One region of the Nonomuraea sp. NPDC059023 genome, then DNA from elsewhere that is predicted to be linked to it. Evidence: riboswitches for the same ligand, from Rfam matches in the RefSeq annotation. Region 1 holds a riboswitch; each other region holds the start of a gene.

Region 1 (2,259 bases):
GCCCGTGGCGATCGGGCGGCTGGACCGGCGTACCGTGCTGATCGGGTTGCTCAGCCTGATGGTGGTGGCCAACGCGGTCTCCGTGGTCGCGCCCAACTTCGGCGTCATGCTGGCCTCCCGGTTCCTGGTCGGCATCGGGATCGGCGGGTTCTGGGCGCTCGCGGCGGGCATCGCCGTACGGCTGGTGCCGGAACGTCACGTCGCGCGGGCCACCTCGCTGGCCTTCGGCGGTGCGACCGCGGCGAACGTGCTCGGCGTCCCGGCCGGGACGCTCATCGGCGGGCTCACCGACTGGCGGGTCGCCTTCGCCGCCGTCGGCGTGCTGGCCCTGCTGGTGGTCGGCGCGCTGCTGTGGCTGCTGCCGAGGATTCCCGCCACCGCCCCCGTCCGCCTGCGCGAACTGCCGCGCCAGTTCCGCAATCCGGTCGTCCGCGCCGCCGTCATCTCCACGTTCCTCGTGGTCAGCGGCCAGTACGCGGCCTTCACCTTCATCAGCCCGATCCTGCAGAACGTCTCCGGCGTGCCCGCCGACCTGATCGGCCCGGTCCTGCTCGGCTTCGGCGTCGCCGGAGTCGTCGGCACCTTCGTCGGCTCGTCCTGGGACGTCAGGCGCCGGGTCGTCACGCTGAGCGCGACCCTGGCCGTGATCATGGTGATCTTCCCGCTGGCCGGCACCACGCCGGTGACCGGTTCGATCCTGCTGCTGATCTGGGGCCTGGCCTACGGCGGCGCCCCCGTGGCCGTGCAGACCTGGATCCTGAAGGGCGCCGGAGCCTCGGCCGAGGCGGCGACCGCGCTGAACACCACCGTCTTCAACCTGGCCATCGCCTTCGGCGCCGCGTTCGGCGGGATCGTGGCCGACAACCTGGCCATCACCGGCGCCCTCTGGTTCGGCGCCCTCCTGATGGGACTCACCACATTGGCGGCTGTTACTGTGAGCGCGCGACGCGGGGTGCCCGACAAGGGCTGAGATCCAAACCCGTCGAACCTGATCTAGTTCGGACTAGCGAAGGGACTGTCGTGTTCACCGACGACGCCTGGACCCAAACCGCCGGCCTGCTGCGGGCCATCCACGAGCATCCGTTCAACACCGCCCTGGGCGACGGCACGCTCTCCCGCGAGCGCTTCGCCTTCTACATCGTCCAGGACGCCCGCTACCTGGAGGCGTTCGCCAAGGCCCTGGCCACCGCGGCCGTCAGGGCGGCGGACCCGGACGAGATGGCCTTCTGGTCGCAGGCCGCCCACGACGCCATCGCCGCCGAGCGCACCCTCCACGAGGGCTACATCGAGCAGTACGGCCTGACGGCCGCCGACCTGACCGGCGTGCCCACCTCGCCCACGGCCCTCGGCTACTCCTCCTGGCTGCAGGCCACCGCGCTGTCGGCGCCGTACCCGGTGCTGGCGGCGGCGGTGCTGCCCTGCTTCTGGATCTACGAGGACGTCGGCACCGCGCTGGTGGGCCGCAGCTCCGAGACCCATCCGTACCGCGCCTGGATCGCCACCTACGCCGACCCCGAGTACGCCGCGTCGGTCACGCGGGCCAAGCAGATCACCGACCGCCTCGCCGCCGAGGCCGACCCGGCGCTCCTGGAGGAGATGCGGGCCGCCTTCGTGAAGGCGGCGGAGTTCGAGTGGATGTTCTGGGACAGCGCCTGGCAACTGGAGTCCTGGCCTACCGCGAAGTGGCTTTAGCCGCCCGGATCAGCAGCACCACGACGGCGACCGAGCCGGCGGTGGTGAGCACGAGCTTGGCCCAGCTGACGGTCGTCGCCCAGGCGGGCATGGCGCCCAGGGCCGCGGCGACCAGCGTGTGCGTGTCCACGCCGGGCAGCACCGGCTCCAGGAAGCGGGCCGTGAACACCTGGCCGGGAATGATGACGACGCCGAGCACGAGCAGGATCGGCTGGAAGATCCAGGAGAGGATCCGGCCGATCCGCCTGCCGGTCAGGTTGAGCAGCGCCAGGACCACCAGGATGACGATGATCACGATCGCCAGGCCCTCGCTGCCGGCGAAGCTGATGCCGTTCCCGGTCAGCAGTTCCAGGGGCTGGTTCTGGCGGGCCATCTCGGCCTCGGCGGCCCGCTGGGCGGCGGCGCCGTAGAAGGTCACGGAGTAGATCCCCAGCAGGAACGGGACCACGGTCAGTAGCTGGATCACCGCTGCGGCGATGCGGGCGTTCATGGATGTCTCCTCGTTTTTGAACTTAGTAAAACTGTAGGACGTAGTTGAACTAAGTGCAATACGATGGCGGCATGTCG
Region 2 (2,259 bases), on a different contig from region 1:
GGCCCAGCGTGTAGAACGGGGCGTCGTCGCAGATCTCGCGCTGCAGGTCCACGTTCTCCTTGATCTTGTGCATGGGCACGTGGCCGGGCCCCTCGATCATGACCTGCACGTCGTGCGCGCGGGCGATCTTCGTCAGCTCGCCCAGCGTGCGCAGCTCAGCGAACTGCGCCTCGTCGTTGGCGTCGGCGATCGAGCCGGGCCGCAGGCCGTCCCCGAGCGAGAAGGCCACGTCGTAGCTCGCCAGCAGCTCGCACATCTCCTCGAAGTGCTCGTAGAGGAAGCTCTCCCGGTGGTGGGCCAGGCACCACGCCGCCATGATCGAGCCGCCGCGCGAGACGATGCCGGTCTTGCGCCGCGCGGTCAGCGGCACGTACGCCAGCCGTACCCCCGCGTGCACGGTCATGTAGTCGACGCCCTGCTCGCACTGCTCGACCAGCGTGTCCCGGTAGACCTCCCACGACAGGTCGGCCGCCACGCCGCCGACCTTCTCCAGCGCCTGGTAGATCGGGACGGTCCCGATCGGCACCGGCGCGTTCCTGATGATCCACTCGCGGGTGGTGTGAATGTTGCGGCCGGTGGACAGGTCCATCACGGTGTCGGCGCCCCACCGGGTGGCCCAGGTCATCTTCTCCACCTCCTCGGAGATCGAGGAGGCGACCGCGGAGTTGCCGATGTTGGCGTTGATCTTCACGTGGAAGTTGCGGCCGATGACCATCGGCTCGCTCTCCGGATGGTTGACGTTGGCCGGGATGATCGCCCGACCGGCCGCCACCTCCTTGCGCACGAACTCGCCGCTCACTCCTTCCCTGACCGCGACGAACTCCATCTCCTTGGTGACCACGCCCCGCCGCGCGTAGGCGAGCTGGGTCACCGGCGCCCCGGTGGCCCGCAGCGGCTTGCGCCCGTCGCCGGGGAAGACCTCGGTGTTCGCGCGGGCCCAGGCCTGCTGCTCCTTGAAGCCGTCGTCGATGGGCCGCACCTGGCGGCCGCCGTAGCGGGCGACGTCGCCGCGTTCGAGCACCCACACCTCCCGCGACCGCGGCAGGCCCCGCGTGATGTCGGGGTTGTCCGGCCCGGAGGTGTCGTACAGCTCCACCGACGTCCCGTTCGACAGGTGCACCCGCCGCATGGGGACCCGCAGATCACCGAGATGGATCTTGGAAAAGCGCGCGTCACTCATCGCGCAAACTCCCTTCGCCGGCATTACCCGGATCAGGTTCTGGCGGTCGGCGGCTGCTCCAGCCGTCCTCTCAGCCCGTTGCACCGGGCTCCCGCGTTCGGACCGCGCCACCGTACCCCGGCGACCCGGGGTACGCACAAGACCCTTTACAGCGGCGGCTCGTCGATCCGCCGCCTCTCCTCGTAGACCGTCGTCGTACGGCGCGCGTGCGGGTCCTCGTAGATCGGCTCCTCGATCACCCTGCGGGTAACGTGCATCCGGTACAGACCGAACAGCAACCCGGCCAGACCACCGATCATGAGGACGACGCCGATCACATTGATGTCAAGACCGGCGAGGTCGAACTCGACCGCCCAGGTCAGGATCGCGCCGAGCATGATGAGGATGATGCCTCCGGCGATTGTCATAATGCACCTCCAGAGGAAACACCTATCCCCATGTCGAAGAACAAACCTGTCGTCGTGATCGGGCTCATGGGCTCGGGCAAGACGACCGTCGGCAAACTGCTGGCCCGCGAGCTGGGCGTGCCGCTCAGCGACAGCGACCCGTACCTGCGCGGACGCTACGGCGCCAGCGCCGCCGAGATCGCGAAGGCGGAGGGCGCGGACGTGCTGCACCGGAGGGAGGCCGAGCACGTGCTCCACGCGCTGACCGAGCCGCCCCAGGTGATCGCGGCGGCGGCCAGCACCGTGGAGGACCCGCGGGTACGCGAGGCGCTGCGCGCGGCCTTCGTGGTCTGGCTGGACGCCCCCGACGAGATCCTGGCCCAGCGGATGCGCTCGTCCGACCACCGCCCGGAGTTCTCGCCCTCCGCCATGCGGGCGCGGCGCGGGCCGTACTTCCTGCAGCTCGCCGACCTGCGGCTCGACGTCTCCACGGCCACCCCGGAAAACACGGCGACAACCATTTACGAGGCTCTATAAATTAGGGAAATGTTCGCGAACAAACCCACCCTCGCCGGTGACCGGGTGACCCTCGTACCCGTCGGGCCCGAGCACGTCGAGGGCCTGATCGAGCTGTGCGACGACCCCGAGGTCGCCCGGCTCACGGGCTCCCACACCCACGACGGGATCTCCCCC
Region 3 (2,259 bases), on a different contig from region 1:
GGTCACATCCGGATCTACCAGGCGTTCCACATCAAGACGGGCGCCAGCCTCGATGAGACGGCGGCCCTGGACGAGGTCGCGGGGCCGGTCGGCGGCCAGCACGGCGGTGATCCGATCTTCCGCGGTCAGCCACACCGCCGACCACTTCTCCCCCTCGCGGTACACGACCCGGCCGCCCGCGGGGTGATATCCGGCGTATTGCAGCATGTGACCGAACTGCTCCGACCAGAAGTACGGCACCGGGTCGTAGACCGCCTTCTCGCCCAGCAGCGTGGCGGCGGCCACGTCGGGAGAGTTGAGCGCGGTGTCCCAGTGTTCGACGCGCATCCGGGTCTGGAACCGGCGCGACCACCAGCTGGCGCAGTCGCCGACGGCCACCACGCCGGGCAGGGAGGTACGCAGGTGCTCGTCGGTGACGACGCCGTTGTGCAGGTCGATGTCGGCGTCGGCGAGCCATTCGAGCACCGGGCGGGCGCCGATGCCGGAGACCACGACGTGCGCGGGCACGAACTCGCCGCCGACCAGCTCCACGCCGCCTTCGACGACCTCGCTGACCATCGTGTCGAGCCGCAGGTCGACGCCCTCGTACCAGGGCAGCGTGCGCGCGCCCATCTCGCCGATCGCGTGCGACAGCGGCGTGCCGGCCGCCTCGATCACGGTGACCACGCAGCCCGCCTTGCGCGCCGCGGTCGCCACCTCGGCGCCGATCCAGCCCGCGCCCACCACGGCCACCCGCGCGCCGGGCACCAGGGCGGCCCGCAGCACGTGGGCGTCGTCGAGCGTACGCAGCACCAGCTGGGGGCCCTCGCCCGGCAGCCGGATCGGCTCGGAACCCGTCGCGATCACCAGGCCGTCGTAGGGCAGCTCGCCCTCGGTGGTCTCCACCACGCCCTCACGCAGGCTCTTCGCGGCCACGCCCGGCCGGAAGTCGGTTCGCAGGGCGGCCAGGTCGGTGTCGACGAAGCTGTCGTCGCTCGTGCCCAGCAGCACCGCCTTCGACAGGGGTGGACGGTCGTAGGGCCGGTGCCGCTCCTCGCCGAGGAGAGTGATCCTTCCTTCGAACCCGCGCCCGCGCAGCGATTCGACGCTGCGTACTCCGGCCAGGCCGGCTCCCACCACCACCACGTGATCCACGGTTCCGACCATACCGGGGTCATTCGTGGGAGTGCCTGCCGAGGCCGTAGGCTGGGACCGTAAGACGCGCGGGAGTCCGGCCTTAACCGGACTGAGAGGAAGGCTTCATCGGGCCTTCGACCGCAAGACACCTGATCCGGATCATGCCGGCGTAGGGAGCGGACATGCACGTGATCGTGGGCGGCGGCGTCGTCGGGCTCAGCGTGGCCTGGCGCCTGGCCCGCTCAGGACGGCCCGTCACCGTCGTCGACCCCGCGCCCGCCTCGGGCGCCACCCACGCCGCGGCGGGGATGCTCGCGCCGGTGAGCGAGGTCACGTTCACCGAGGAGCCGTTGCTGCGCCTGGGCGCGGCCTCGCTGGCGCGCTGGCCCGCCTTCGCCGCCGAACTGATCGCCGACGCGGGCCTCGGCCCCGGGGCGCTCGACTACCGCGCCGACGGCACGCTCGACGTGGCCTTCGGCGCCGACGACCTGGCCGTCCTGGAGGAGACTGCGGGCTTCATGGAGAAGCTGGGCCTGCGGGTCGAACGGCTCAGCGGGCGCGAGTGCCGCCGCCTGGAGCCCATGCTCGCGCCGTCGGTGCGCGGCGGCCTCCTGGCGCCCGGCGACGCCTGGGTGGACCCGCGCAGGGTCGCCGGCGCGCTGCTGGCCGCCTTGGAGCGCCTCGGGGTCCCGATCGTGCGGGCGCGGGTGCGCGAGCTGCTGCGCGGCGATGAGGGCGTCCAGGGTGTACGGCTGAGCCCGGGTGACTCCGGCGGCGAGCCGTACCCAGAGCCGGATCGGGAGGAGCTGCGCGCCGAGCGGGTGGTGCTGGCGGCGGGGGCGTGGAGCGGCGCGCTGGCCCCGGTGCCGGTGCGGCCGGTGAAGGGGCAGATCCTGCGCCTGCGCTCGCAGCGGCCGCTCCTGGGCAGGTGCGTGCGGGGCACGGTGCACGGGCTGCCCGTCTACCTGGTGCCGCGCGGCGACGGCGAGCTGGTCGTGGGGGCCACGCAGGAGGAGCTGGGGTTCGACACCCGGGTGACCGCGGGCGGGGTGTACGAGCTGCTGCGCGACGCCCGCGAGCTGGTGCCGGGGGTGAGCGAGCTGGAGCTGGCGGAGGTGGTGGCGGGGCTGCGGCCCGGCACGC

What was found. A riboswitch is a leader RNA that binds a small molecule or an ion and turns the genes downstream of it on or off. The one in region 1 is predicted to bind thiamine pyrophosphate.
Region 2: it holds a riboswitch for thiamine pyrophosphate, as region 1 does, so the genes downstream of both, thiC (phosphomethylpyrimidine synthase ThiC) here and tenA (thiaminase II) in region 1, are expected to answer to the same signal.
Region 3: it holds a riboswitch for thiamine pyrophosphate, as region 1 does, so the genes downstream of both, thiO (glycine oxidase ThiO) here and tenA (thiaminase II) in region 1, are expected to answer to the same signal.

The regions. Positions count from the first base shown of each region.
Region 1 is NZ_JBHYIO010000007.1:270,825-273,083, forward strand. It holds gene ACFWYW_RS15280 (MFS transporter) at 1-970, shown strand, start outside; TPP riboswitch at 939-1,033, shown strand; gene tenA (thiaminase II) at 1,021-1,692, shown strand; gene ACFWYW_RS15290 (hypothetical protein) at 1,673-2,182, opposite strand; gene ACFWYW_RS15295 (TetR/AcrR family transcriptional regulator C-terminal domain-containing protein) at 2,254-2,259, shown strand, end outside.
Region 2 is NZ_JBHYIO010000008.1:10,666-12,924, reverse strand. It holds gene thiC (phosphomethylpyrimidine synthase ThiC) at 1-1,180, opposite strand, end outside; TPP riboswitch at 1,173-1,285, opposite strand; gene ACFWYW_RS15780 (DUF6458 family protein) at 1,327-1,587, opposite strand; gene ACFWYW_RS15775 (shikimate kinase) at 1,618-2,103, shown strand; gene ACFWYW_RS15770 (GNAT family N-acetyltransferase) at 2,113-2,259, shown strand, end outside.
Region 3 is NZ_JBHYIO010000003.1:180,969-183,227, forward strand. It holds gene ACFWYW_RS06805 (NAD(P)/FAD-dependent oxidoreductase) at 1-1,134, opposite strand, end outside; TPP riboswitch at 1,193-1,309, shown strand; gene thiO (glycine oxidase ThiO) at 1,299-2,259, shown strand, end outside.